Regions from separate parts of the Mycobacterium sp. TY815 genome, predicted to be linked through region 3. Evidence: predicted binding sites of a transcription regulator. Region 3 holds the regulator's gene; each other region holds the start of a gene.
What was found. Region 3 encodes LexA, which represses DNA repair genes until DNA is damaged. Its sites were predicted from a motif close to CGAACANNTGTTCG; they were not measured.

Region 1 (9,790 bases), on a different contig from region 3:
TGGCGTCTCGATCCGCGCCGGGCCGGAAACCAGCACCGGCCCGTTGGGTATTACCTGCACGCGAGTCGTGCTCACGGCTTGTCCGCCCGGATCACCACAATCTGCTCCTTCCGGCAACCGCGCCCGATGCGGCCGGTCTCCTCCAGCCATTGTGCTCGCGCCGTCAACACCGGTCCGAACGGGATGAGCTGTGATGCAACGACATCGGCCTTCAGGCCGGTGTCACGCAGGGATTGCACAGTCTGCTCGACACCGGCGAGGGCCGAGTGCACCAGCAACAGCGATCCACCGTCCGCCAGCAACTTCGACGCTGACCCGCACAGCGGATCCAGGACTAACCGCCCGTCCGGACCCGCGTTGTAAGCCCGGGACGGGCCGGCGATGGACGCGATAGTGCCCGTGTCGTCCAATGGCGGGGTCGGCACATAGGGCGGGTTGGAGACGACAACGTCATACGGGCCATGATCCAGCGCCTTGACCCAAGATCCCTGCCGCACATCGACATCCACCCCGGCGCCGGCCGCGTTGCCCCGCGAGTACATAACGGCCGAGGGGCAGATGTCGTAGGCGGTCACACTTGCGCAACCCATTTCGGCTGCCGAGATGGCGACGAATCCTGAACCGGTGCAGAGGTCGAGCACTCGGCGTTGCGGAATCAGACCTGACCGCCGCATCGTGTCGACCAGCAGGTAGGAGTCGTACTGAGGTTGATAGACCCTTTCGGCAATCAGAGATTCGACTGGCGCTGGGTAGGTGGTCGTCACGGCAAGCCTTTCTCGACCCGTCGGAGGAATTGCCGTGGCGATCACGGCTCGGCGTTTTGATGCCCCCAAATTTGGGTGTTAAAACCGATTTCAGGAGTTTGTCGTTATTCGGACGAAGCGGCGGGCACCTCGGCGAATTGCCGCAAAATCGTTGAACAAAAGGCCGACAAATCTCTTGGTGACCGACTGGTGATCAGATTCCCGTCGACCACTACTTCTTCGTCGACGACGCGTGCTCCGGCATTGCGGAGATCGGTGCGGATGCTCGGGTATGAAGTCAGGGTGCGGCCGGCCACCACGCCGGCTTCGACCAGCGTCCAAGGGCCGTGACATATTGCCGCGACGGGCTTTCCGGACTCCACGAACTCGCGGACGAATGAAACCGCGGCTTCGTCGGCACGCAGTTTGTCCGGGTTGACTGTGCCACCCGGCAGAATCAGACCGTCATAGTCCGCGGCGGACGAGTCTTTCACAGCACGGTCCACCGTGATCGTCCCAGCGGGTTCGAGATCGTGATTGCGGGCTTGGATTTCACCGGTTTTCAGCGACACGATGTCGATTCGCGCACCCGCTTCCCGCAGCGCCTCACGGGGTTGCTCGAGTTCGACCTTTTCTACGCCGTCGGCGGCTAAGATGGCAATTCTTTTGCCGTCCAGTGTCATCGACAATGCTCCTTTTAGGGATTCAGAACCACTTTTGTGCAGTTGTCCTGCTTGTGTTTGAAGATTTCGTAGCCCTTCGGCGCCTGGTTCAACGGTAAATGGTGACTGATGATTGCCGTCGGATCGATCTCACCGTTGCGGATCCGTTCTAGCAGCGGACGCATATAGCGGTGGACGTGGCACTGTCCGGTCTTGATGGTCAGCGAGCGGTTCAGCACCGCCCCGATCGGGAATTTGTCCATCATTCCGCCGTAGACACCGACGATCGAAATCGTGCCGCCGTTACGACAGCTCATCGCGGCTTCCCGAATCGCGTGTGGCCGTTCGGTTTCCAGCCGCGTGGCCTGCTTGACCCGGTCATAGGCGTCGACCACCTTGGAGCTGTTGCGGGCCTCCATACCGACCGCGTCGATGCAGTGGTCGGGCCCCCGGCCGGCGGTGATCTCCTGCAACTCTCCGAGCACCGACGTTTCAGCGAAGTTCAGCGGGGTGGCCCCCAACCGCTCCGCCAGCTCCAATCGGTAAGGCACCCGGTCGATCACGATCACCTGTGCCGCGCCGAGCAGCCGGGCGCTCACCGCCGCGAACAGGCCGACCGGACCGGCACCCCACACCGCGACGACGTCGCCGGGTGTGATGTCGCACATCTCGGCACCCATGTAGCCGGTCGGGAGGATGTCGGAGAGGAACAGCGCCTGGTCATCGGTGAGGTCGTCGTCGACCTTCAGCGGACCGACGTCGGCGAACGGGACGCGTGCGTATTCGGCTTGCCCACCAGCGAATCCGCCGAGCATGTGCGAATAGCCGAAGAGGCCGGCGGGGGAATGCCCCATCAGCTTTTCGGCGATTCCCGCGTTGGGGTTCGAGTTTTCGCAGAGTGAGTAGAGGTCACGGTCGCACGCCGAGCAAGCTCCGCAGGCGATCGGGAACGGCACCACCACCCGGTCGCCAACCTGGAGATTGTCGACGCCCTTGCCAACTTCCACCACCTCACCCATGAATTCGTGTCCGAGGATGTCGCCGTCTTTGACGGTGGGGATGTAGCCGTTGTAGATGTGCAGATCCGAACCGCAGATCGCGGTCGACGTGACCCGCACGATGGCGTCTCGGTCGTTGAGAATCTTGGGATCCGGAACCGATTGCACCTCAACGTTATTGCGCCCCGCCCATACTGTGGCCTTCATCGCGACACCACCTTGCCTGAGGGCTGGGCCGACTGCTGATGCAGCTGCCGGCGTGCGACAGTGCCGTCCGGCGATCCGTCTGAACGCAACACCTGACCGGTCTCCAGGATCTGTTTGAAACGGCGGAGATCGTCATTGACCTGCTGATCGGGAGACTCCCCCAGGAGGGTGGCCGCTGCCTTGCCGAGCGCACCGCCGGGCATCTGGTAGGCCATCGTGACCCGTACCTCGGTGCTTTTGCCCGTGGGATCGGGGGTGAAGTCGACGCACCCGCTGTTCTCGATTCCCGAGCCCGGCAGCGATTGCCATGCGATCCGCTTGCCGGGCAGGTCCTCGGTGATCTGCGCGTCCCACTGAACAGGTTGCCCGACAGGCGAATTGGCGATCCAGTGCGAGCATCCGTCCTGTGCGGTGGTCACCGATTGCAGGTGGTGCATGAACGTCGGCAGGTTTTCCAGGTTACGCCAGAAGCCGTACACGTATTCCGGAGTGCGCAGAACGGTGACGGCGGCGCGCAACGTCCGGGGCGGCTGACCACCCGCGTGGCGGGCGGTGTCACCGTGCGTGGTGCGCAGCGCTGCATAGAGGTCCGCCCCGCCTATCGCAGTGAGCGCGGCAGCGGTAATCAGGCCGCGCCGGCGCCGGCCGGGCCCACGGCGCATGACGCCTGCCCCCAGGAACGCGACGTCGAGCACGTCGCCAGCGACGCGAGTCCAGACGAGTTTGTCCGGGCCCGCCAACAACGCTGCGCCGTGCCCACATTCACGCATACCCAAGGCACGGATAATCGCGCGGGATCGCCTCGTTTCGTCTACGCCGGCAAGCGCTGCGATTCTCCCCGGTGCCACGATTTCGGACAGCCCGAGGCCGAGACTTGCCGCACCCAGTGCTTTGACCAGAACCGCCGTCTTACTTGCCGCGGAATCGTTCATTGGTCGAACTCCTTGCGTCGCCGGATAATCCGGCGTTCGTCATTGCGTACTGTTGAGCGGATCCGACCCGCGATTGCGCCATCGCTAACGGCAGCGATACCCGTGCAACGGCCACCCAAACGTGGCGTTCAGTCAGCTCGAGGCGCTGCGCAGCGCATCCAGCAATGGCTCGGCGGCTTCCTTCAGGAATTGCTGTTGAGTGTCGCCACCGATCTGAACGAGCGCGATATCTGTGAAACCGGCCTCCCAGTAAGACTTCGCGGCCTCGACGATCGCATCCAGGTCCGGACCGCAGGGGATGCTCTCCGCTACATCCTCGGGCCGCACGAACTGTGTTGCGCCGGCGAATCCGGCGGGCGTCGGCAGGTCCGCGTTGACTGTCCAGCCGCCGGCAAACCAGCGGAACTGATCGTGTGCCCGGGCGACCGCCGCGTCGCGGTCGGGATCCCAGCACACCGGCAGCTGCCCGACGACCCGGCCGGCGCCGGGCCAGCCGCCGCTCTGGCGGGCCGTGCGCCAGGCGTCGACCAGTTCCTGGTCGGGTTCCACCGCGATGAGGTGGTCGGCCAGTTTGCCGAACTTCTCGACGCCCCTGGCGCCCGCCATCGCCACTCCGATGCCGGGCGGCACGTCCGGTGCGTCCCACAAGCGGGCGGAGTCCACCTGGAAGTATTCGCCGCGCCAGTCCACCAGTTCGCCGCCGAAGAGTTCGCGGATGATCTTGATGGCTTCGCGCAACATGTCCTGGCGGCGCTCGACGGTCGGCCAGCCTTTGCCGATCACGTGTTCGTTGAGATTCTCGCCACTACCCAGGCCCAGCGTGAAGCGTCCGTCGGAAAGAATCTGCACGGTGGCGGCCTGCTGAGCGACGATCGCGGGGTGGTACCGCATGGTGGGGCACGTCACGTAGGAGTAGAGATCGACGCGTTCGGTGGCGTGCGCCACCGCGCCGAGCACAGCCCATGCGTTAGGGGCGTGACCCTGCGAAGTCAGCCACGGCGAAAAGTGATCGCTGCAGACCTCGAAGTCGAATCCCCGTTGTTCGGCCGAAACAGCATCGCGCACAAGCTCTTTGGGACCAGCTTGCTCTGTCATCAGGGTATATCCGAACCGGGGCATACCTGGGGGTACCCTGCGACCGGCGAAGCAAACGACGCTGGATTGTCAGAAGAAGTTCCGCCTGCGGCGCACCAACTCAAAGGAGTGCCCGGTGAGTGGCGTCTTTTCGCCGTCGCCTCTGGGTGAGGTGTTGACCGGTCCTCAGAAGGGTGGCGGGTCGTCGTTGGGGTGTGGTGGTGGGTGGTTGTCGGCGTAGGCGAAGTGGTCGGCGGTAGTGGAGCCGGTGGCCGTGCGGGCCTGGTGGTTGGCGCGGCGTTCGGCGGTGACGCGGGCGGCGCGGTCTTGGGTGCGGGTGCGGCGGCGGGTGGGCATCATCGCGGTGCGTTCGGCGCAGTAGTCGGCCGGTGGGGTGGTTTGGGCTTCGGGGGCGGGCATGCCGCCCACGGCGTGGCACAGGCTGGGAAACAGCAGCGCGCTACCGGGGGTGGTGACGTGGGTGTCTCCGCCCGGGGAGGTCAGGATCAGGGTGCCGTCGGCGAGTTGCTGCTCGCTCCAGCCCCAGAACGTTTTCATCAAATGATGCGTGCGGCAGTAGCACTTGAGGTTGCCGGCATGGGTGGGCCCGCCCTGGGCGTAGGGGATGGTATCCAGATCGCAGCGGGTGGCTGGTACGTCGCAGCCGGGCCAGCGGCACGTCAGATCCCGGGCCCGCACGAAATCGGCCAGCCCCTGCGAGGGGGTGTAGTGGGGTTCGGGTGCGGCGTAGCCGGGATGGATCAACGGCACCTGTTTGGCGCACAGCGCCAACTCGGCCAGCAGTTCAGGGGTGATGAGGTCCTGCCCGCCCAGTAGGTAGGCGGGGTTGTCGGCGTGCCCGTTGAGGGTGGCTTGTTCGGCGATCACCTGAATCACCACCGGGCCGGACGGCTTTCTGCCGGCGGCGGTGCAATCGGAACGGCCGCATTCACAGCCCAGCCGGGTCGCATCAGCAGCCAGCGCCCCCAACGCATCAGCGCGGCGCTGGGCGGCGGTACGCGGATCATGCGGGCACACCGTGGCCGCCAACGCTGTCAGTCGCGCATCGAGGGCCTGGGCGTCGGTACTGCGCAACCGGCCGTCGATCTGCGACAGCCCGTCGGACTCGCCGCCGATCCACACCTCCCGATCCGTCTGCGCCTCTTTGCGGCGGCGCACCGCATCGGCATCTGCGTTAACGACGATCGCATCGACCTTCTGCGACAGCCGCCCCCGGCTCAGCGAGGGCCACCGTGTCACCCGCGCGGCGATCTTAGCGTCCACGACCGCCAGCACCTGCGGGTCCTCGATCAGATCGGTACGGAACACAATCGTGGAAAACGCTTCCAGGTCGATGTCCCCGGCACACAACACCGCGGCCACCTGCGGCAGCCGCTCACGCATCGCCCGGGCATAGCGCAGCTTGGTCTCCGCACGGCCCTGACTGATCTTCAACCCCGCGGCCACCTCCCCAGCCACCGCCTTCATCGTGTCGATCGCCCAGTCCTCTCGCTCCCCACCCCGGGCCAGCCGGTAGGCGAACAACTCCCCAATCGCCACCAACTCCGCGGCCGCACCCTGATTGACCAGTCGCGCCGCCTCGCACACCCGCGTCACCCACCCACGCGATTCCGCGGTCTTGCCCAGCAGGCCCTCGCGGTGTTCGAACATCTGGCCCATCAGCGCATCGAAGCGCGCCATCCGCTCGGCCGCGGTCAGCTCGCTGAACGGTTTCCCCTCCCACGACGAAGACGGGCATCGATTCGAACATGTGTTCGATACTACTCGGGCCCGCCGACACTTCCCTGCACCGGACTCACGCCCAGGTCAGAGCCGGTCTTTCACCGCCGCCGACAGCCTCGAGCCGTCCGCCTTCCCCTCGGCGATCCCGGTCGCCACCTTCATGACGAGACCCATCTCTTTCCTGGAAGGCGCGTGCCCCAACGTCTCGGCAACCTGGGCAATCGCGGTCTCAACGACGTCAACCACCTCGGCATCGGTCAGCGGCGTCGGCAGGTATTCGTCGATGATCCGCGCCTCGGCATGCTCGTTGGCTGCGAGCTCGCCGCGACCATTCTGTGTGTAGATCTCGGCGGCCTCACCCCGCTTGCGAGACTCCCTGGCCAACACCTTGAGCACCTCGTCATCGGTGAGCTCCTTGGCCTCTTTCCCCGAGACCTCTTCAGTCTGAATCGCCGCCAACAACATGCGCAGTGTCGCAGTCCGCAACTTGTCCTGCGCCTTCATCGAGTCGGTCAGGTCCGCCCGCAGCCGGGATTTGAGTTCCGCCATTGCACAGACGCTACGCGCTGACCCGGGGACCTACATTGAGAAATGCACCAACCGCCGACAGGATGGACCCCATGACAAACGACGACAGCCGCTGCCTACGGTGAGCACGCTGCCGCCTGAATACCCGGGTGACACTTCGCCGGGATCCGCCGGTCAAGAGCCGCCCCCGGCCTACGAGCCGCCTCCGGCATACGGACCACCTCCCGCATACGGCCCGCCTCCCGCTTATGCCGCGACAGGCGGGTACGGTCCGTCCGCCGGTTACGGGCCACCTCCGGGTTACGGTCCGCCCGCGGGCTATGGCCACCCGCCGGGCTACGGCCAACAGCCTTCCGGCTACGGCCCGCCCTCGGGCTACGGGCCCCCACCGGGCTACGGCCCGCCCGCGGGCTACGGCCAACAGCCTCCCGGCTACGGCCCGCCCGCGGGCTACGGGCCCCCACCGGGCTACGGCCCGCCCGCGGGCTACGGCCAAACCCCGCCGGGCTACGGTCCGCCATTGATCCCGGGCGCCGTCAAGCCCGGCATCATTCCGCTGAGACCGCTCACCCTGAGCGACATCTTCAACGGTGCCGTGGGCTACATCCGGGCCAACCCGAAGCCGACTCTGGGCCTGACGGCCATGGTCGTGGTCGTCATGCAGGTGATCTCGCTGCTGGCGACCATCGGTCCACTCGCCGCCGCGAACTCACTGCAGACCAACAAGTCCGAGCCCAGCCTGGGCGCCGTCGGCGCATGGACGGCGTCGCTGGGCGGCAGCGCCCTGGTCAGCTGGCTCGGCAGCATGCTGCTCAGCGGCATGCTCACCGTCATCGTCGGGCGCGCGGTGTTCGGCTCGCCGATCACCATCGGCGAGGCGTGGGCCAAGGTCCGGGGCCGCCTCCTGGCGCTGCTCGGCCTGGCACTGCTGGAAGCCGTCGGCCTGGCCGTGATCATCGGGCTGGTGGTGGTGATCCTGATCGGCGTCGGAGTGGCCGCCAATGCCGGCGCCGCGGTGCTGGTCGGGTTCCCGTTGTTGTTGCTGGTGGCCGCATTAATCGCCTATGCGTACACGGTGCTGATGTTCGCGCCGGTGCTGATCGTGCTGGAACGGCTGCCGGTCTTCGACGCCATCACCAGGTCATTCCGGTTGGTGCGCAACGGCTTCTGGCGGGTACTGGGCATCCGCGTACTGGCGGCCATGGTGGTCGGCATCGTCGGCGGGGCGATCTCGGCACCGTTCAGCATCGTCGGTCAGATTTTGTTGATGGGAGCGTCGAGCACCACAACGCTGTTGGTCGGCACCGCGCTGTCGTCCATCGGCGGCGGTATCAGTCAGATCGTCACCACCCCGTTCGTTGCCGGCGTCGTGGTGCTGCTGTACACCGACAGGCGCATCCGCGCCGAGGCATTCGATCTGGTGCTGCAGACAGGTGCGGCCGGCGGCATGGCAGCCGTGGAATCCACCGACAACCTCTGGCTCACCCGGCCTTACTGAGGAGCACAGTGCCCGCCATCGACATCGACCGCGATGCCGCGCACGATGCTGCGCAAAGCGAGTTGAACAAGCCGATCTATCCCAGGCCGTCGTTGACCGACGAAATCTTCGACAAGATCAACGAATTCCTGCTCAAACTGATGTTGAAGGCGTCGCACGTGTCGGGTGGATGGTTCACGGTCACCGTGCTGCTGATCTTGCTGGCCATCGCCGTCTTCTTCGCCATCCGGATCGCACGCCGCACCATCCGCACCAACCGCGGCGGTGACTACGAACTGTTCGAGGCCGGACAACTGACCGCCGCACAGCATCGGGCGACCGCGGAATCCTACGCCGCCGAGGGCAATTGGGCGGCTGCCATCCGGCATCGGCTGCGCGCGGTGGCCCGTGAGCTGGAGGAGACCGGGGTGCTCACTCAGGTTCCCGGACGTACCGCCAACGAGCTGGCCCATGACGCCGGCGAGGCACTGCCCCACCTGGCTGCGGAGATGTCCCAGGCGGCAACGGCTTTCAATGACGTGACCTACGGCGAACGGCCAGGGACACAAGCCGCCTATCAGATGATCGCCGACCTCGACGACCATCTACGTTCGCGGTCCGCCGCGTCGCCGGCGGTGGCACAACCCGCCGCACCGGAGTCATGGGCGAAGGTCCGGTGACGCTCACCCGCCCCGGAGTGCCGCCTGGCACCACGCAACAACGACGCCCGTGGCGTGGGGTGCTGCTCACGCTTGCCGCACTGGTCATCGTCGCGTCGATCACCACATACCTGACCGCGCCGCGACCCGGCGGCACCATGGACCCGGAGGCCACTAGCCCCTCCGGCGCGCACGCTCTGGTGACACTGCTGAGCGACGCCGGCGTCGAGGTGGTGGTCGCCAACACCGTCGCCGAGGTCCAGCGCGCCGCCCGGCCGGACACGTTGCTCCTGGTGGCGCAGTCCCAGTACCTGACCGACAATTCGTTGCTGGACAAGCTGTCCAACGCACCCGGTGATCTGCTGCTGGTGGATCCGACGTCGCGGATCCGCGCCGCTCTGACGCCGCGGCTGCGCGTCGGGGCCGCCAGCAACCTGGACAACGAGCCGAATTGCGATCTCCGCCAAGCCAATCGGGCCGGCACCGTAAATCTCGGACCGAGTGACGCTTACCGGGCCAAAGGCGACCTCGATCTCGTCAGCTGCTACGGCGGGGCGCTGGTCAGCTACCGCGACGGAAGCCGTACCGTCACCGTGGTCGGCACCAGCCACTTCATGCAGAACGACGGCCTGCTGGAAGAGGGCAACGCCGCACTGGCGATGAATCTGGCCGGCGCCCGGTCCCGGCTCATCTGGTACGCCCCGCAGCGCGCGGAGGGGCACACCTCGGAGCCAGCATCACTGATGGATCTGATCCCGGAGAACGTG
Region 2 (9,790 bases), 120 kb from region 3:
GGTGGAGCGGGCGGCTCCGGTGGTCTGCTGAGTGGGTTCGGTGGAGTGGGAGGTGCCGGAGGCGCCGGCGGTGTTGGTGTGGCTGGTGTCGGGGGTGCCGGCGGGACCGGCGGCCTCGGAGGGGCAGGGCGAGCCCTGTTCGGCGGCGGCGCCGGAGCCGGCGGCGCTGGCGGAACCGGAGGTGCAGGTGCGATCGGCGCTGCCGGCGCCGACGGGGCAGGTCCGCTGGGCGGCCAGGGTGGCCTCGGTTTTGCCGGCGGTGCAGGCGGAGCGGGCGGCGATGGCGGGGCCAGCGCCGGGTTGATGAGTGCCGGTGGCGCCGGCGGAGCCGGCGGACTGGGCGGAGCCGGCGGCCAGGGTGGGTTCGGCGGCAGCGGCGTGGGGTTCGACGCCGACGGCGGCAACGGCGGTACCGGGGGTCACGGCGGCGCGGCAGGGGTGGGAGGAGCCGGCGGATCCGGCGGTTACCTCGGGGCAGCAGGTCACGCGGGTGGCACCGGATCCGGCGGCGTCGGTGGCACCGGCGGCACCGGTGGCCAGGGCGACGCCGGGGCGATCGGCAGCTCCACTGCGACCCCGACGGCCGGCGGCATGGGCCGAATGGGGGGCGCCGGCGGCCAGGGAGGTGGCGGCGGCGCGGGTATCGGCGGACTCAACGGAGGAGCCGGCGGCCAGGGCGGCGACGGTGGCGGCGGCGGCGCCGGCGGCCACGGCGGCAATGCCACCGCCACGACAACCACCGGCGCGACCGGAGGCGGCGCGGGCGCCGACGGCGGACATGGCGGCGCCGGGGGTGCCGCGGGGGCCGCAGGAAGCGGCGTGGACGGCGGGGCGAACGGCGGTGTCGGCACCGGCGGGACGGGCGGCGCGGGTGGTGCCGGCGGATCGGGAGCGAACGGAGCCAGTGGTACCGACGGCGCCACCACGCCCACGGTCGGTTTACAGGGCGGCCACGGAGGCACCGGCGGGACGGGCGGCGACGGCGGCGCCGGGATCGGCGGAATCGGTGGCGGCAAAGCCGGTGCCGGCGGCTCCGGGGGCGAGGGCGGTGCGGGCGGCCAAGGTGGTTCATTTCTGGGCACCACGTCGACCGGCGCCACCGGTGGCGGTATAGGCGCCGCGGGCGGCAAGGGCGGCACCGGCGGCGCTGCCGGTGCCGCCGGCCAGATCACCGACGGCGGAGCTGTCGGCCTCAACGGCACCGGCGGCGCCGGCGGGCACGGCGGCGCAGGCGGCGACGGCGCGACCGGCACTGCCGGCAAGAACTCCATCGCCAACCCGACCTCGGGTAACCAGGGCGGCCAAGGTGGAGCCGGTGGTGCCGGCGGCACCGGCGGTGCCGGGATCAACGGCCTCGGCGGCGGCCAAGCCGGCGACGGCGGCGACGGCGGACGCGGCGGGGGCGGCGGCAACGGCGGTACCAACACCGGCATCACTACGACCGGAGCAACCGGCGGAGGCATCGGCGGCCAGGGCGGACAAGGCGGAACGGGCGGCAGTGCGGGAGCCGCCGGCACCCGCGCCGACGGCGGTGCCGCCGGCGCTCACGGTACCGGCGGCACCGGTGGTCTCGGTGGCAATGGCGGCAACGGCGCCACGGGCGCCAACGGCTCCGATGACGTCATCAACCCGACCGCCGGTCGCCAGGGCGGCCAAGGTGGCACCGGCGGCGCCGGAGGTACCGGCGGTGCGGGCATTGACGGCGCCGGTGGCGGCAAAGCCGGCGGTGGCGGCCGCGGCGGAAACGGCGGCACCGGGGGTAACGGCGGCAGCAACTACGGGTTCACCGCTACCAGCGGCGGGGGCGCCGGCGCTCAAGGAGGTCAGGGCGGCACCGGCGGTAACGCCGGAGCAGCGGGCACCCAAGTCGCAGGAGGTGCGGCTGGCACCCACGGCACCGGTGGCACCGGCGGCCTCGGCGGAAACGGCGGCAACGGCGCAGCCGGCGCGAGCAGCCCCAGCGACCCGGTCAGCCCTGCCCAGGGCATTCAGGGCGGCCAAGGAGGAACCGGCGGGCAGGGCGGTACGAGCGGCGCGGGCTCTAACGGCGTCGGGGGCGGGCAGGCAGGCAACGGCGGCGTCGGCGGAAACGGCGGAAACGGCGGCAATGGCGGCACCAACTCCGGCGTCACCGGCGGCGACGGCGTAGCAGGCGGCCAGGGTGGCACCGGCGGAACTGCCGGCTCGGCCGGCATCACCCGTGACGGCGGCGCGACCGGCCTCAATGGCACCGGCGGCAATGGCGGTCTGGGGGGCAACGGGGGCGATGGCGGCACCGGCGCCAACGGTGTCACCGGCAATCTCGCCACCGCAGGCCAACAGGGCGGCCAGGGTGGTGCCGGCGGCGCCGGCGGCACCAGCGGCGCCGGCTTTAACGGCCTCGGTGGCGGCAAAGCCGGTAACGGCGGCGTCGGCGGAAACGGCGGCATCGGCGGAAACGGCGGCACCAACACCGGCGACAGCGGCGGCGACGGCGGCAACGGCGGACAAGGCGGCACTGGCGGCACAGCCGGCGCAGCGGGCGCCACCCGCGATAGCGGCGCGGCCGGCCTCAATGGCACCGGCGGCAACGGCGGCCTGGGCGGCAACGGCGGCGATGGCGGAACCGGCACCAGCGGCCTCAACAGCGCGACAAATGCCACCGCCGGCGGACAGGGTGGCCAAGGCGGCACCGGCGGCCAGGGTGGCACCAGCGGTGCCGGCATCAACGGCGTCGGCGGCGGGCAAGCGGGCAACGGGGGCGTCGGGGGCAAGGGCGGCATCGGCGGGAACGGCGGCAACAACACCGGCAGCACCAGCGGAGCCGGCGCGGCTGCCGGACATGGCGGCACCGGTGGCACGGCCGGTGCCGCGGGCATTGAGCTCGACGGAGGAGCGGCAGGCGCCAACGGGACGGGGGGCAACGGCGGCACCGGCGGGAAAGGCGGCGCAGGCGGCACCGGGTTGAGCGGCGCCTCGGGCACCACGCCCGCTGTGGGTGGCCGTGGTGGTGACGGCGGCACCGGCGGCACAGGCGGAGCCGGCATAAATGGCGTTGGTGGAGGCGTCGGCGGCAACGGTGGCACCGGAGGCACTGCCGGTAATGGCGGCCAAGGGGCCCCCGACGCCGATGGCAAGGGAGGTACACAGGGCGGGCTAGGAGGCAGGGGCGGCGTTGGTGGCAATGGGGGTGCGCCGGGGTGGGGCAACACTGTTGGAGGACAGGGTGGCCAAGGCGGCACCGGCGGCAATGGCGGCAATGGCGGCAATGATCAAAACATCAGCGGCTCGCTGAACTACGGGGGCGGCGGTGGCGGAGGCGGCGCGGGCGGTCAAGGCGGCAACGGCGGCGGCGGAGCGGCCCTCGGGGGTCAAGGTGGCAGCGGCGGCGCAGGGGGCAACGGCGGCCTCGCCTCCAACTCTGGCACCGCGGTGGCTTACGGCGGCACGGGCGGCGGAGGTGGCGTAGGCGGCGCCATCGCGTCGGCAACTAGCGGCGGAAACGGCGGCGCCGGCGGCGGTGGCGGGGCAGGCGGCACGGCCGCGGAAAATGGGGCGTTCGGCGGGGGCGGAGGCGGAGGAGGCGCTGCAGGAGACATCGGCAGCACCGGCGGATCAGGAGGAACTGGCGGGCTGGCTTCAGTGACCAGTCAGATTCTCATCGCTGAGGGCGGCTCCGGCGGTCGTGGAAGTGTCATCGGGGGCGGCGGGGGCGGCGGCGCGGGCGGATATGCCGCGGCGCCGTCTGGCGGCTCCCCCACCCTCACCAACGGCGCTGCAGGCAAACCGGGTGGCACCTTCAGTGGTGGTGACGGTGGCATCGGACCTGCGGGCATGAACGGAGGCAACGGTAGCGCGCTCGGCTCGGGGAGCGGAGGGATCGGCGGCGTAGGCTACTTCTTCTACGGAGGCGCTGCGGGCGGCGTCGGGCAAGGTAGTTGAGCTCGATCGCGCCAGCCCATCGCGGCGGTGCTTTAGTACTGTCAGCGGGTCGGACGCGCAGCGATCTGCAGGGAAGCGCCGATACGCAGACGATTCCCCCGCGACACAGCGACACAGGCCGACACCTCTTGCGCGGCCAGCCTGTGCGGTGAAGTCCGGCTACGGGTGCGACACCGGCGAGCGATGCCGCCGGAACAGCCCCCGCCGCTGCTCGGTCCCCTCGGCCGGCGCCGCAAATCGGTCCCGCGGCGTGGTCAATGCGTCGGTCGACACCTCGCGTTCGGGTTCGACCAATCCGCTGTACTGCGGCTGCGCCGGGACCTGCTCCACCGGGTGGGCGACGGGCGCAACGGGTTCGAGGGGCCGGACGTCACGTGCCAGCCGGAACGCCATCCGGGCCAACGCGGCCCCGGCGAGGAAGGCGATCAGGACGCCCAGTCCAGAGAAGTACGCGAGTTCCACCGCGACCCGCTTGCGATCGGTGGCACCGACCGGGTCACCGACCGAGCCGATGCCCGACAACGGCGCAAAGGTACGGCCGACCACGAACCAGGCCCCGCCCAGTGCCGCCAGCCAACCACCGAGCATGGCGCTGCCGCGATTACGCGAAACGATGAGCAACAGGCCGCCGACCGCGGTGGCAACACCGGGCAGGACCTCCAGCCAGCCGCGGGCGGCGGTCCAGGCCTGGCCGGGCGTATAAGAAAAGTCGAAGTTCGGGCCGATGAATGGGATCAGTGCTCCCCAGACGCCCAGGATCACCAGCAGCAGTCCGATCACGGCGCCACGCGAGCGCGGGATTCGTCCCCGGGTGGGGCGGTCCTCGATGGTTTTCATGACATCTCCCTCGGTAGGTACCGGGCTGGGTACCCGGACGCGGAGACGTTGAAGCATGCCGCTCAGCGTGTCCTGGTGGCGAAGAAAGTGCCTGATCGCCGCCGTGAGCGCCCGTCCGAGGTGAGCGACTACCGGAGCCCGATCAGCAGCAGCGCAACCGCGATCACCGGGAACAGGCCCTGCGTCACCGCCGCCCGTGCCTTGTCTCGCGCCGAGAGCAGCAACACCACCGCGGCCGCTGCCATCGATCCGACGCCGGCGAAAACCAGCGCCGCCCCGACGTCACGGTGACCGGCGAACATCGCGGCGATACCGATCCCGGAGACGATGGCCAGGAACAGGTTGTAGAAACCCTGGTTGAACGCCAGCAGCTTGGTGGTCTCGGCTTCCTCCGCCGTGGTGCCGAAGGTGGCACGGGTGCGCTTGGAGGTCCACGTCAGCGACTCCATGGTGAAGATGTAGACGTGCAGGACCGCGGCCAGCGCGGCGAAAATCAAAGCGGCGGTGACCATCTGCGTTCTCCTAGTCGAAAAGCCCGGGCTGCGAGACCCCGGCCGGCGGCGTCATGCCCAGATGTGTCCAGGCCAACGCCGTGGCCACCCGGCCTCGCGGCGTGCGCGCGACCATACCGGCGCGCACCAGGAAAGGCTCGCACACCTCTTCCACCGTCGCAGCCTCTTCCCCCACCGCCACCGCCAGCGTCGACACCCCCACCGGACCGCCGCCGAAACTGCGGGTCAACGCCGACAGCACCGCCCGGTCCAGCCGGTCCAACCCCAACTCGTCGACGTCGTAGACCTGCAGCGCGAATTTCGCAACGTCCCGGGTGATGATGCCGTCGGCGCGCACCTCGGCGTAGTCCCGCACCCGGCGCAGCAACCGGTTGGCGATCCGCGGTGTGCCCCGCGAGCGGCGCGCGATCTCCGCCCCCGCCTCGGCACCCAACTCGATACCCAGGATCCGGGCGGAGCGAGCCAGCACCCGCTCCAGTTCGGACGGCTCATAGAAGTCCATATGCGCGGTGAAGCCGAAGCGGTCGCGCAGGGGGCCGGTCAGAGCGCCGGACCGCGTGGTCGCCCCGACCAGCGTGAACGGCGCCACCTCCAGCGGAATCGACGTCGCGCCCGGGCCTTTGCCGACGACCACGTCGACCCGGAAGTCCTCCATCGCCAGATACAGCATCTCCTCGGCGGGCCGGGCAATGCGGTGGATCTCATCGATGAACAGCACGTCGTGTTCCACCAGGTTGGACAGCATGGCGGCCAGGTCGCCGGCGCGTTCCAGCGCCGGCCCCGACGTCACCCGCAGTGAGGACCCGAGTTCTGCGGCGATGATCATGGCCAACGACGTCTTGCCCAGGCCGGGCGGCCCGGACAGCAGAATGTGGTCCGGGGTGCCGCCGCGGTTCTTGGCTCCCTCGATAACCAGTTGCAGCTGCTCACGTACCCGCGGCTGACCGATGAACTCCTGCAGCGAGCGGGGCCGCAGGCTGCCGTCGATGTCGCCTTCGCCGACCGCCAGGGCCGGTGACACGTCGCGCTCGTCGAAGTCTTCGGGATCGTTCATTTCGCCTTGCCCAGCAGCGACAACGCGGCCCGCAGGGCCGTCGACGTCGACGCCTCACGATCGGCGGCGAGCACCTTGTCGGTGGCGTCTTCGGCCTGCTTGGCCGCAAACCCCAGGCCGACCAGCGCCTCCACCACCGGGGCACGCACGGCGTGACCGTTCACCGCCGGTGCGGCGCCGGACCCGGTGACCAGGCCCACCTTGTCGCGCAGTTCCAGCACCATCCGCTCGGCACTGCGCTTGCCGATGCCGGGCACCCGGCAGAGCGCGGTGACGTCGCCGTCTGCCAGGGCCTGGCGCAGCGCCGTCGCATCGTGCACGGCCAGGGTCGCCATCGCCAGCCGCGGCCCGACGCCCGAGACCGACAACAGCGTCTGGAACAGGTCGCGGGTCTCCGCGTCGCAGAACCCGTACAGCGTCATCGAATCCTCGCGCACAATCATCGCCGTGATCAGCCGCGCCTCGCTGCCCGACCGCAGCGTGGCCAGCGTCGACGGCGTCGCATTGACCCGGTATCCGACCCCCGCGGCCTCGATCACGACGTGGTCCAGCGCCACCTCCAGCACCTCACCGCGCACCGAGGCGATCATCGGGCCGCCTTCAACTTGGCCAGATACTTGCTGCGCTGCTGCGCGGCCTGCGCCTCGGCAGCGGCCATCCGAGTCAGCATCGGCGCCCGCCAGCAGTGACAGATCGCCAGCGCCAGCGCGTCGGCGGCGTCGGCCGGGGTCGGTTTGGCCTGTAGCGCAAGGATTCTGGTGACCATCGCGGTGACCTGCGCCTTATCAGCGTTGCCATTGCCGGTGACCGCCGCCTTAACCTCGCTCGGCGTATGGAAGTGGACGTCGATGCCGCGTTTGGCGGCCGCCAGCGCAATCACCCCGCCGGCCTGCGCCGTACCCATCACCGTGCTGACATTCAGCTGCGAGAACACCCGCTCGATGGCAAGCACATCCGGGTGGTGGGTATCGAGCCAGTGATCGACGGCGTCACTGATGGCCAGCAACCGCCGGTGCAGCGGCTCGCCCGACGGAGTGCGCACCACGTCGACGTCCAGCGCGGTGATCTGCCGCCCTCGCCCGCTTTCCACCAGCGACAACCCGCACCGTGTCAAGCCGGGGTCGACGCCCATCACCCGCACCGTAGCTCCCCACGTCATCGTCAGCCGAAGTTCCGAACAGCTGTTCGATAGCGTAGCCGCTGGATGCGACATCACCGATGAGGGACACGCGCTGGGGGCGTGAGTTACGTTATGCGCACTACGGAAGGGTTCGCGTGGGAGCACAACTGATCGTGATAGCGATGGCGCTGTTCATCGCATCGCTTCTGGTTCTCGTCTACGCCCTCAAGAAGAAGCCCAAAACGCCCAAGACGCCCGCACCCCGGCAGGACCCACTCGCGTTCGCCACGCCGCACGAATACGGTCCCCGCCAGCTCGGCCCCGGTGCCATCGTCAGCTACGGCGGCGTCGACTATGTGGTGCGCGGATCGGTCACCTACCGCGAAGGCCCGTTCGTGTGGTGGGAACACCTGCTCGAAGGTGGACCGGAAACCAGCAGCGAGCCGATCTGGTTCAGCGTCGAGGAGGACGACGGCCGACTCGAGCTGGCGATGTGGTTCAAACGTACTGACCTCGACCTGCAACCCGGCGGGCCGCACACGGTCGACGGCACCGCTCTGCATGAAGTGGAGCGCGGTCACGCCGGTTACACAACCGAGGGCACCACCGGCCTCCCGCCCGGCGGCGAGATGGATTACGTCGACTACGCGAGCGCCGACAATGCAGCGCTGCTCTCCTTCGAGCGGTGGGCCCCGGACATGCCGTGGGAGATATCCACCGGCAAGACCGTGCGCACCGGGGAAATGACCGTCTACCCCGCGCCCGCGGGCTGATCGAGGTGCCGCTTCACCACCTGGCGGTGGCTCCGGCCGATGTGTCCGGAGCCCGACTGGCGTTGGTGCTCAACGCGGCGGCGCCGCCCACCCTGGCCAGCTACCGGCTGGAGCACCCCCGCGGCGGCGCCCTGGTGCTCGGCGTCCTGGGCGCCTCGCATGTCGTCACCGTGCAACACGGCATGGGCGAGTTCTCCGAACAGGTCTCCTGCGCCGCGGGGGACGGTCTGCCCGCCCGATCGGAGGCGCCGGGCTATCACCTGGAATCACACAGCACGACGCATAACGAAGCCGCGTTCCGCGCGCTGGCCAGGGACTTGCGGCAACGGTGTGCCCGCGAACCCGGCTGGCTGGGCGGCGTGTTCCCGGGCGACGATGCCGCACTGACCGCCCTGGGCGCCGAGCCCGACGGCGACGGCTGGCAGTGGCGGACCTGGCACCTCTACCCCACCGGCGCGGGGGGGACGGTGGTCTACACGGCAAGCCGGTGGCATCCGTGAGCCGCAACCGACTGCTGCTGCTCGCATTCGGGCTGGCCGTCGCCGGGAGCGCATTCCTGGGCGTCGGGCTGGTGCTGGTCAACCGCGACGTCGGCTCCTACATCGCCGACCACTATCAGGAATACGTGCACGACGCCAATGCACGTCGCTACATCTGCTCGGGATCACCCAGGCAGGTTGCCGACACGCTGGCCCACTACAAAACCCCCGCGGCGCGGGCGTCCAGTGGCGGCACCGAATATCTGCGGTACCGCGACCACATAGTGGTGATCGGACCCGACGGCACGCGCCCCTGCAGCATCCGGGTTGAAGACCTGGGCGCCGGTTACAGCCACGGCTCCTATGTCTTCCTCGGCCCCGGGTTCACCCCCGGATCCCCGTCTGGCGGCTCGGGCGGCAGACCCGGTGGGCCGGGTGGCGTCAAGTAGGTAATCGCGAAGGAGGACTGTCATGTACAACAGCGCGGTGGAGTTCGGCAGCGTCAGCGTCGATCCGATCCTGCACGGGGCCGTCGCCACCGTCCTCTACTTCGCGGTCGGCGTCGTCGTGCTCATCGCAGGGTTCGTGATGGTCGACGTCCTGACACCGGGAAATCTGCGTCGGCTGGTGTTCATCGAGCGCCGGCCCAACGCCGCCATCCTGGCTACCGCGATGTACGCGGCTCTGGGCACGGTGATCATCGCGGCCATCTCCACCAGCTCCAATCAGCTGGGCGAGGGCCTGCTCGGTGTGGCGATCTACGGCGGCATCGGCGTCATCCTGCAGGGACTGGCTCTGGTCATATTGCGGGTCGCGGTGCCGGGCAACTTCCACGAACATGTCCAGGAACCTCAGCTGCATCCGGCGGCCTTCGCCACAGCGGCGATGCTGCTGGCGGTGGGAGGGGTCAACGCGGCCGCGTTGTTATGACGACGACCGCTGCGGCCGAACCCGTCTCGCCGTCACTGGGCCGGTGGCGCGCAGTCCTGCTGGCCGCCGTGGCGGCGTGCGCGGCCTGCGGGATCGTCTACGAGCTGGCGATGCTGACACTCTCGACCAGCCTGAACGGCGGCGGCATCGTGGCGACGTCGCTG
Region 3 (9,790 bases):
GATGCGGTGTTCAACTATCCGACGTTCTCCGAGGCATACAAGGTCGCCGCGCTGGACGTCACGAACAAGATGCGCGCGCTGCACCAGTTCCGGCGCTAGCGATGCGTCAGCAGGTGTCGCTGTAGTCGGCCGGCGGACTGTCACCGGGACCACCGGCTTCGGCGCGGGCCAGGAGTTGGGCGGTGCGTTCGTCGAAAGGCGCTGAGTACGAGATGTTCTCGGTACACCCCCCGCCTTCAAAGCCGCCGACCACGCCGACGACCGTCGCGCCGCTCACCCAGGGCGCGCCACTGGTTCCATCGACCAGCCCCTTGCACGGAAGCGACGGAAACCCGTCGTCGGTGAGCCCGGTGGTGCCTTCACAGGCGACGGGCCGCCCGCCGACGCCGACGGGATAACCCGTGACACCGACCCGGCTGCCGGGCGGCGGCGCGGTGCCCAGCGATAGCGCCGCGCCGGCCCGCCGCTCCACCGATCCGGTGCCGCTGACCTTGGCGATCGCGTTGTCCGCGCGCGGATCCCGGCTGGCGATCCAGCGGGCGTCGAAGTAGACCTCGTCAACGGTGAAGGTGTCGGTGGTCGTCGCTTCTCCGGCGAAACCGGGCACGAAGGTGGCGTCGATCTCACCGAGCAGACAGTGCGCAGCGGTGAGCACCAGGTCGCCGCCCGTCGAATGGACCACTGACCCGGTGCAGACGTGCAGATTGCCGCCCTCTTGAGAGACACCCCGAAATATCGCGCCCACCCGCGGGTCCGGTGCCGCGCTTCCGGGTTCGCCGAGCCGCTGCACCGAGCTGCCCGGCTTTGGCACCGGCGCACTGCTCACCGACGCATGATGGGCCGGCCGGGCGCATGACGTGAATAACACCGTCAGGCTGACCGGCAGGCACAGGATCCCCGTCACGGCGCGCATTGAGCTCCATCATGCCTGATGGCACGCCCCGGCAAGCGAATAGAAACCGGCTGCGATGCGTTGCTGAAGGGGCGGCACACACAGCTTGGGTGTTCGGCGATGTAGCCCGCCTCGATTGAGCGACACTGGACAGGGCACCCTGGAGTGACCTTGCGAGACCCCGAGAGGAGGCAGCACCGATGTCCGACCACTACGACCCCGAAGAGGCGCAGGAGTACCAGCCAGGACAACCCGGCATGTACGAGCTGGAGTTCCCGGCGCCTGTGTTGTCCACGTCCGACGGCCGCGGTCCGGTGTTGATCCACGCCTTGGAAGGCTTCTCCGATGCCGGCCACGCGATCCGGCTGGCTTCGCGTCACCTGAGGGCGGCGCTGGACACCGAACTGGTCGCGTCGTTCGCCATCGACGAGCTGCTGGACTACCGCTCGCGGCGGCCCTTGATGACGTTCAAGACCGATCACTTCACCCACTACGACGACCCCGAGCTGAGCCTGTACGCCCTGCGCGACACCGTCGGCACGCCGTTTCTGCTGCTGGCCGGCATGGAGCCGGACCTGAAATGGGAGCGGTTCATCACCGCGGTGCGACTGCTCGCCGAACGACTGGGCGTGCGTCAGACCATCGGACTCGGCACGGTGCCGATGGCGGTCCCGCACACCCGCCCCGTCACGATGACCGCACACTCCAACAACCCGGCACTGATCGCGGACTTCCAGCCCTGGATCTCCGAAATCCAGGTTCCCGGTAGCGCTTCCAACCTGCTGGAGTACCGGATGGCACAACACGGCCACGAAGTCGTCGGCTTCACGGTGCACGTCCCCCACTACCTGACGCAGACCGACTACCCCGCCGCCGCCCAGGCATTACTCGAGCAGGTGGCCAAAACCGGAGCGCTGGAGCTGCCGCTGACCGCACTCACCGAGGCGGCCACCGACATTCGGGCCAAGATCGATGAGCAGGTACAAGGGAGCGCCGAAGTCGCTCAAGTGGTGGCCGCACTCGAGCGCCAGTACGATGCTTTCATTGACGCTCAGGAAAACAGATCCTTACTGACGAACGACGAGGATCTTCCTAGCGGCGATGAGCTTGGCGCCGAGTTCGAGCGGTTCCTGGCTCAGCAGGCTGAGAAGAAATTCGACGACGACGACTCGAATTAACCCGACACGCCTACCCGGCCCGACAACGAGGTTGCCGACATGACCGAGCGGACGCGCAATCTCCGCCCGGTGCGAGAAGTGACATCCCCGTCGCTGCAGTTCCGCACCATTCACGGCTACAAGAGGGCCTTCCGGATCGCCGGCTCCGGACCGGCGATCCTGCTCATTCACGGTATCGGTGACAACTCGACCACGTGGACCGGCGTCCACGCCAAGCTCGCCCAGCGATTTACCGTCATCGCTCCGGACCTGCTCGGCCACGGCAAGTCCGACAAGCCGCGCGCCGACTACTCGGCCGCGGCCTACGCCAACGGCATGCGGGACCTGCTCAGCGTGCTGGACATCGAACGGGTGACCATCGTCGGCCATTCCCTTGGAGGCGGGGTCGCGATGCAATTCGCTTACCAGTTCCCGCATTTGGTGGACCGGCTGATCCTGGTCGGGGCCGGCGGCGTCACCAAGGACGTCAACATCGCCTTGCGGTTCGCGTCGTTGCCGATGGGCGCCGAGGCGCTCGCGCTGCTCCGGCTGCCCATGGTGCTCCCGGCGGTCCAGATCCTGGGCCAGGTGGCGGGGCTGGCGCTCGGCTCGACGGCCATCGGCCGGGATCTCCCCAACATGCTCCGCATTCTCAATGACCTGCCGGAGCCGACAGCGTCCTCGGCCTTCACCCGCACGCTGCGGGCCGTGGTGGATTGGCGCGGCCAGATCGTCACGATGCTCGACCGATGTTATTTGACCGAAGCTATTCCGGTTCAGATCATCTGGGGTGAGAAGGACTCGGTGATCCCGGTGCGGCACGCCCACATGGCGCACGCCGCGATGCCGGGCTCCCGGCTCGAGATCTTCGAGGATTCCGCCCACTTTCCCTTCCACGACGACCCGGCCCGCTTCCTCGACGTCGTCCAGCGGTTCATCGACACCACCGAACCGCCCGAATACGACCAGACAGCGCTGCGGCAACTGCTGCGCAGTGGTGGTGGCGAACGCACCGTGTCCGGGCCGACCGACACCCGCGTCGCCGTTCTCAACGCCATGGGAGCCGACGAGCGCAGCGCCACCTGACCGATCCCCCGTAGGGTCGGTGCATGAGCATCGACGTCACCGTTCTGCGGGTGTTCACCGACACGGACGGAAACTTCGGCAATCCGCTGGGCGTGGTCGACGCCAGCCTGGTCGACTCGTCCGACCGCCAGCGAGTGGCACACGAATTGGGTTACAGCGAAACAATTTTCGTCGAAATGCCCGCGGCGGGCGTGACCACCGCGCGCGCAACCATCTATACCCCGCGCACCGAGCTGCCCTTCGCCGGCCACCCGAGCGTGGGCGCGGCATGGTGGCTACGCCACCGGGGAACTCCGATCAACACGCTGCAGGTGCCCGCCGGCCTGGTGCGGGTGGGTTACTCCGGCGATTTCACCGCGATCAGCGCCCCTGCGGAATGGGCACCGGAGTTCGCCATCCACGACCTGCCTTCCCCGGATGCGGTGTTGCAGGCCGATCCCGACGATTTCCCGGACGACATCGCGCACTATCTGTGGGCGTGGACGGATCAGGCGAGCGGCGCGGTGCGCAGCCGGATGTTCGCACCGAATCTGGGAGTGCCTGAAGACGAGGCGACCGGCTCGGCGGCGGTCCGCGTCACCGAGTACCTGAGCCGTGATCTCGTGATCACGCAGGGCCGCGGCTCGCTCATCACGACCACGTGGAGCCCGGAGGGCTGGGTGCAGGTAGCCGGCCGAGTCACCGAGGACGGTGTGCGCCGGCTGGATTGACCCCCCGGCTCAGTGCTGCCGGCGCAGCACGGCGGACAGGTGATGCTGCTCTGGCTGCCCGACCGCACCCATCCGCAGCGAGTAGGACAGTTCGTCGCCGTCGATCCGGAACGAACGGCTCAGGGCGGTCACCTCTTTGGCGGTAGGCGTGAGCCCGATGTCGACGGTCGCCAGCTCGATCTCGATCACGGGACCGGTGACCTCGTAGGTACCGACCTCGATCTCGGTGATGCCACTGGGATGGGCGAGCACCAGCTCAAGCCTTCCGGGCTGCGGTACCCGCAGGTAACCGGTCTCGGCGTGCAGGGGTCGGCCGTCGGCGACGGCATTGGTCTTGTGCCCGTAGACCAGAAAAGGCTTACCGACGTGGGTGAAGACCGCTTCTTCGAGGTACTCGAAGGGCTCGATCGTCGGATACTCGCCGGCGCCCCGCCCCACCCAGGTGCCCAGCAAGGGCGCTAGCGCTGCGAGATCGGGATGCAGATCGACGGGCATGTGAGAAGCCTATGGCTGTGCTCAGCCCGCAGTCGACACGTTGCGGTGGGCACGCAGCGCCTCGATCTCCCGCTCGAAGTCGTCGGCCGACGAAAAAGACCGGTAGACCGAGGCGAAGCGCAGGTACGCGACTTCGTCGAGATCGCGCAACGGCCCCAGAATGGCAAGACCCACCTCGTGACTGGGCACTTCCGGCCCCGCGGCCCGCACTGAATCCTCTACCTGCTGGGCCAGCAGGTTCAGCGCATCGTCGTCGACCTGTCGGCCCTGGCAGGCCCGGCGAACACCACTGATCACCTTTTCCCGGCTGAAGGGTTCGGTGACGCCACTACGCTTGACGACGGCCAGCACCGCGGTCTCCACGGTGGTGAATCTGCGTCCGCACTCGGGACATGACCGGCGCCGGCGGATCGCCTGACCTTCATCGGTCTCTCGCGAGTCGATTACCCGCGAATCGGGATGGCGGCAGAACGGGCAGTGCATAACCGCTCCTTCGCTGCGCCTGACTTCGGGGTACCGCAGAACCACCCCGAGAGTACCTGCGCACCCCCGGCGGGGCCACTGCTGGCACGCCCGTTCACACGCTGGCCGGAACGGGCCGAGCAACGTTGGTGCAGAGCGCTATTCGGCCGGGCTTCACCCGATCGGAGCGATCAACGTCTGGCCGGCCGCCACCGAATTGGAGTCCAGGGCGTTGAGGTTGCGGATGCGCTCCACGACGTCGCGGACCGGTGCGCCGGGTGCCACCCGGGAGGCCAGCTGCTGCAACGACTCTCCGGGTTCCACGCGGACCACCGCGAGTGCGGCGGGCACCTGCGCCGCCGCCTCAGCGGGCTCGTCGTTCAGCACGCTGCCGAAGTTGGCCATCAAACCGAGCCAGAGCGTGATGATGCCGGCGAGCAGGGCCAATCCCACCGTCGTCAACACTGAGACCGGACGGCGGCGGTGCGATGCCGTCGACACCGCGACACCGGTTCCGTAGTACCGCATGGGCGTGCCGCCTGGACGGGTGGGGCCCGGCCTGGTCGAACGGATCTGCCCCGCGCGGTAGTAAGGCGACTCGTCGAACGGCCTGTTGGCAGGCCTGGTCACCAGCCTTTGCCCGTTCCAGGTGCGCTGCGGGCCCGCGTAGCTGATTGTCATGTCGTTGCCTCCGGTCGACGAAAAATCGCTCGTGTGTTCGACCTTAGTCGCTCAGGTGTTCGATATCGAACACCTGAGCGACGCGTGTCGTACGAGCAAAACGGTAGACCTCACCACCGACAGGATTTTGTCGGTGCAACCAGCTGGGTGAATTTCGGATACCCGATCCACCGGAAAGTTACACACTTGTGATTCCGCAGATCCGGGCCGATAGAGGCGCTGCCGACGCCGGCCTGACACGCCCGTCGAACACATGTTTGATTCTTCGGTCGGAGGCGGTTACATTCAGTGGCATGAGCGACAGCAACGACCCCCCAGTAGCTGATCGAGCCGGTTCCCGCGGAACCACCGCAGACGGACGGCTGCACTCCGTCGACTCCGCGCTGACCGAGCGGCAGCGCACCATCCTCGAAGTCATCAGGGCCTCGGTCACCACCCGCGGGTATCCGCCGAGTATTCGCGAGATCGGCGACGCGGTGGGCCTGACGTCGACATCCTCGGTGGCTCATCAATTGCGCACGCTGGAGCGCAAGGGCTACCTGCGCCGGGACGCGAATCGACCGCGGGCCGTGGATGTGCGGGCGGCTGACGACGCCGTGACTGCACCCACCACCGATGTGGCCGGCTCGGATGCCCTCCCGGAACCCACTTTCGTGCCCGTACTGGGCCGCATCGCCGCCGGTGGGCCCATCCTCGCCGAGGAAGCCGTCGAGGACGTCTTTCCGCTACCCCGTGAGCTGGTCGGCGAGGGGACGTTGTTCCTTCTCAAGGTCGTCGGCGACTCGATGGTGGAAGCCGCCATCTGCGACGGCGACTGGGTGGTGGTACGTCAGCAGAACGTCGCGGACAACGGCGACATCGTGGCCGCCATGATCGACGGCGAGGCCACCGTCAAGACCTTCAAGCGAGCAGGTGGCCAAGTGTGGCTGATGCCCCACAACCCGGCGTTCGACCCGATCCCCGGGAATGACGCGACCGTGCTCGGGAAGGTCGTCACGGTCATCCGCAAGGTGTAAGGCTGAACCGCTCCAGCAGGCCTATGGCTCAGTCGGCCCTGACGAAGCCGTTGGCCTGCGCCACTGCCTCGTTGGCGAACCAAATCTCGGCCAGAGTGTCGTGGTACAACGCGCTGTTGGGCGTGTAGTACAGGCCGAATCGGGCGCTGGCCTTGATCGGGTAGCCATCCGGGGCCCGGTACGGGTCATCCTCGAGAGGCAGGTGGATGGTTGGCCGCACTGCAGCACCCTCCGCGCCTCGGGCCGCCTCGGCCTGCGGCGCCGCGGCGTAAGCCGCCTCGGTCGCTGCCGGCGCATAACCCGGGTCATCGGCGGCGGCATGCCGCCCCTTCCTCGGCTCAGGCGCCACGTTCGCGTCCTCCGGCGCCACGTCGGGCACCTCCTCTTCCGCGGGACCTCCACGCGGATAGAAGATGTCCGGAAATTCGTGCTCCGGATGGGCCTCGGGAACGTCCGGCGCCGCAGCACCTTCGCTGTGCGGTATCGAGGACTCCTCCGCGAACGCTTCCGGCGAGACCGTTTCCGCAACGTGGGGCTCGGCCTCCACGAGCTGGCCGAATGCGCCGCGTGTGACGATGGGTGTCGGGGTGGTGTCCACCGCGTCGGGGTCTTCATCGCCTTCGAACCCGCCGGACTCGTCGTGCTCCTCGAAGTCCGTGTCCTGCTCGGCCGCAGCCACGTATTCCTCGGATCCGGCGGCGTAATCGTCGGCGCCGTGCGCGTAGTCGTCGGCGCCGTGCGCGTAATCGTCGGCGCCATGCGCATAGTCGTCGGCGTATTCGGCGCTGCGGTCGTGCTCGTCGTGGTATTCCTCACGGCCCAGACCGCGCTCGTCGGGCGCGGCCACGGTCCCGCCCCCTCTGGACCAGCTCACCCGCGGCGCTGCACCGTACTCCGGCATCTCGTGCTCTTCAGGGTGGTGCTCGACTGGCGGGAAGCGCTCGGAGCCGTAATCGATGTCGTCGTGCGACCAGCGCCCGTCGGCGCCCCTGTCGAACTCGTCGGCCACATCGTGACCGTGGTCGTACGCGGGCACTGCCCGGCCGGCGCGACGGCGGCGCAGACCGAACACCACCAGCACAGTCATCAGAACAAGCAGCAACACCGGCACCGCCACCGCCAACCACCACCAGTGGAAGGTGAACTTCTTGCCGGGCGGTGGCGACGCGGTGGTGCTGGGCTGGTTCTGCCCCGACACCTGCAGGCCGGACAGCAGCGGCGCCAAGTTCGCCGGATCGGTGGTGAAGGTGTTCTTCGCACGGTTCCACGACACCTTGCCGCCGGTGAACTTCTGCGAGACCACGTCTCCGTCGACGCTCTGGTCGCCGACGGGGGCGCCCAGTTTGCCGGTGGCCCCCTTCAGCTTGTCCCATGCCGCCTTCATGGCGCCGCGCACGACGAACGCGCCGTGATCAGGAGTCCAGAAGATCACCGGCTTGTCGGCGGCGGAGAAGGTGGCGATCCGGCTGGCCGGGGTGATGCCGCCGTCCGCCTCATTCGAGATCGGGAAGCCCAGGTCACTGCTGACCGGTCCGCCCAACGACTCGTACTTCTGCAGGATCGGCCCTTCGACGGCGTTGGCGCCGGTGGCCGGGCTGAAGAAGATCTTGCCGCCGTTGAACTCCTGGACGATGCCGTCGCCACCGATCGGATTCGGGCCGCCCTTCTTGGCGCCCAGCGGACCGTTCGCGCCGCCGGCCGCACGCCAGGCCATGTTGATGGCGGCGGTGGGGTCGATCGCTATCTGCAGGCCCTTGAGCTGATCGGCCAGGGCCGGCGGGTTGGTGCTGAATTCCTTGGTCTTCCTGTTCCAGGACACCTCTCCGCCGGTGAACTTCTGCGACGCCACTTCACCGTCGTAGGTTTCGTCGCCGACCGGCGCCCCCAGCACCCCGCCCGAGCTGCCGAGTTTGTCCCAGGCGGCGTTGAGTGCGCCGCGGACCACGAATGCGCCGTGATCGGGTGTCCAGAAGATCACCGGGTTGTCGCTGGCCGCGAATGTGCTCACCCGGCTGTCGGGCCCGGCGAGTCCGGGCACCTCGTTGATGGTCGGAAATCCGAGATCGCTGTTGGCCGGACCGCCCAGTGACTCGTATTTGTCCAGGATGGGGCCGAACATGTACCTGGCACCGGTGGCGGGAGTGAAGTACATCTTGCCGCCGTCGAAGTCCAGAGCGAATCCGTCCCCGAGGGGGTAGACGTCGCCTTTTCTGGCGCCGAGCGTGGACGAGGCACCGCCCGCCTTATCCCATGCGGCCATCATGGCCGCCTCGGCGTCGCCGATCGGCGACGCGGACGCGGCAGGCGCCAGCAACCCCAGGGCCAAACCGGTCGCCAACGCGGCGGCCGTCAGGCCGACCAGCGCACGCCCAACCAACTTGTTCAATTGACCCCTCTGCCCGTTCACCAAGCCTCCAAGCCGACGCCCTGCCCACCTGGCAAGCAGGCGGATTCACCGCCGTGGGCCGTTTCCCGGCCACGATTCACATCGCCACCGGGCTCGCATAACTTTGCTCTAGCGAACGAGATATGCGAAGTCAAATCGTACATATTACGGAAACGGATACCGAGCCGATGTCGAAATGATGCCGGCCCGCGCTCGTGTCGCGAGAAACCGGTGAAACCGCGCTGCGCCCCTGTCACCCATTGGGTTACCGTGCCGGAGACAACATCCCGCCTGGCATGCCGGCCGATCCCGTGAGAGGAAATCCAGCGCGCATGGGCGTTTCCGGACTTGGCTGGGCCGTCACCATCGTCCTCATCGCCGGGTTGATGCTGTTCGACTATGTCTTTCAGGTACGCAAGACGCACGTGCCGACGCTACGTGAGGCCGCGATCTGGTCGGCGACCTATATCGGCATAGCGGTGATCTTCGGTGTGGGCGTCGCCGTCCTGGGCAGCCCCCACATGGCGGTCGAGTATTTCGCCGGCTACCTGAGCAACGAAGCCCTTTCCGTGGACAACCTTTTCGTCTTCCTGGTGATCATCAGCAGCTTCGCGGTGCCCAGGGTGGCGCAGCAGAAGGTGCTGTTGTTCGGTATCGCTTTCGCGCTGATCGCGCGCACCGTCTTCATCATTCTGGGCGGCGCACTCCTCAACAGCTTCAACGCGGTCTTCTACGTATTCGGCCTGGGCCTGCTGGTGATGGCCGGCAAACTCGCCAAACCGGCAGAGACAGAAGACAGTAACGCCGACAACCTGGTCATCCGATTGGCCAACCGCTTCCTGCGGACATCCACCGAGTACGACGGCGACGGGCTGTTCGTGGTGCAGGACGGTCGGCGGGTGATG

Region 1: QXK92_RS27410 (HNH endonuclease signature motif containing protein) is a predicted target of LexA. The motif match lies at 6,381-6,394, and genes of this name have one in related genera.
Region 2: ruvC (crossover junction endodeoxyribonuclease RuvC) is a predicted target of LexA. The motif match lies at 7,499-7,512, and genes of this name have one in related genera.

What each region holds. Positions count from the first base shown of each region.
Region 1 covers NZ_JAUFRX010000003.1:350,452-360,241, reverse strand. The annotation lists gene QXK92_RS27440 (CDGSH iron-sulfur domain-containing protein) at 1-75, opposite strand, end outside; gene QXK92_RS27435 (HemK2/MTQ2 family protein methyltransferase) at 72-764, opposite strand; gene QXK92_RS27430 (type 1 glutamine amidotransferase domain-containing protein) at 869-1,432, opposite strand; gene QXK92_RS27425 (zinc-dependent alcohol dehydrogenase) at 1,441-2,610, opposite strand; gene QXK92_RS27420 (SRPBCC family protein) at 2,607-3,542, opposite strand; gene QXK92_RS27415 (LLM class F420-dependent oxidoreductase) at 3,675-4,661, opposite strand; gene QXK92_RS27410 (HNH endonuclease signature motif containing protein) at 4,803-6,296, opposite strand; gene QXK92_RS27405 (GatB/YqeY domain-containing protein) at 6,444-6,908, opposite strand; gene QXK92_RS27400 (hypothetical protein) at 6,895-8,385, shown strand; gene QXK92_RS27395 (DUF4129 domain-containing protein) at 8,394-9,044, shown strand; gene QXK92_RS27390 (DUF4350 domain-containing protein) at 9,026-9,790, shown strand, end outside.
Region 2 covers NZ_JAUFRX010000001.1:1,925,762-1,935,551, forward strand. The annotation lists gene QXK92_RS07865 (PE family protein) at 1-3,921, shown strand, start outside; gene QXK92_RS07870 (hypothetical protein) at 4,081-4,758, opposite strand; gene QXK92_RS07875 (DUF1304 domain-containing protein) at 4,887-5,270, opposite strand; gene ruvB (Holliday junction branch migration DNA helicase RuvB) at 5,281-6,324, opposite strand; gene ruvA (Holliday junction branch migration protein RuvA) at 6,321-6,914, opposite strand; gene ruvC (crossover junction endodeoxyribonuclease RuvC) at 6,911-7,465, opposite strand; gene QXK92_RS07895 (DUF4178 domain-containing protein) at 7,600-8,217, shown strand; gene QXK92_RS07900 (DUF2617 family protein) at 8,223-8,717, shown strand; gene QXK92_RS07905 (DUF4247 domain-containing protein) at 8,714-9,145, shown strand; gene QXK92_RS07910 (DUF350 domain-containing protein) at 9,168-9,626, shown strand; gene QXK92_RS07915 (polyamine aminopropyltransferase) at 9,623-9,790, shown strand, end outside.
Region 3 covers NZ_JAUFRX010000001.1:2,050,479-2,060,268, forward strand. The annotation lists gene sthA (Si-specific NAD(P)(+) transhydrogenase) at 1-99, shown strand, start outside; gene QXK92_RS08525 (serine protease) at 107-913, opposite strand; gene QXK92_RS08530 (proteasome assembly chaperone family protein) at 1,093-2,070, shown strand; gene QXK92_RS08535 (alpha/beta fold hydrolase) at 2,110-3,135, shown strand; gene QXK92_RS08540 (PhzF family phenazine biosynthesis protein) at 3,159-3,845, shown strand; gene QXK92_RS08545 (peroxynitrite isomerase) at 3,855-4,340, opposite strand; gene nrdR (transcriptional regulator NrdR) at 4,362-4,823, opposite strand; gene QXK92_RS08555 (LysM peptidoglycan-binding domain-containing protein) at 4,977-5,483, opposite strand; gene lexA (transcriptional repressor LexA) at 5,777-6,499, shown strand; gene QXK92_RS08565 (LGFP repeat-containing protein) at 6,528-8,906, opposite strand; gene QXK92_RS08570 (TerC/Alx family metal homeostasis membrane protein) at 9,218-9,790, shown strand, end outside.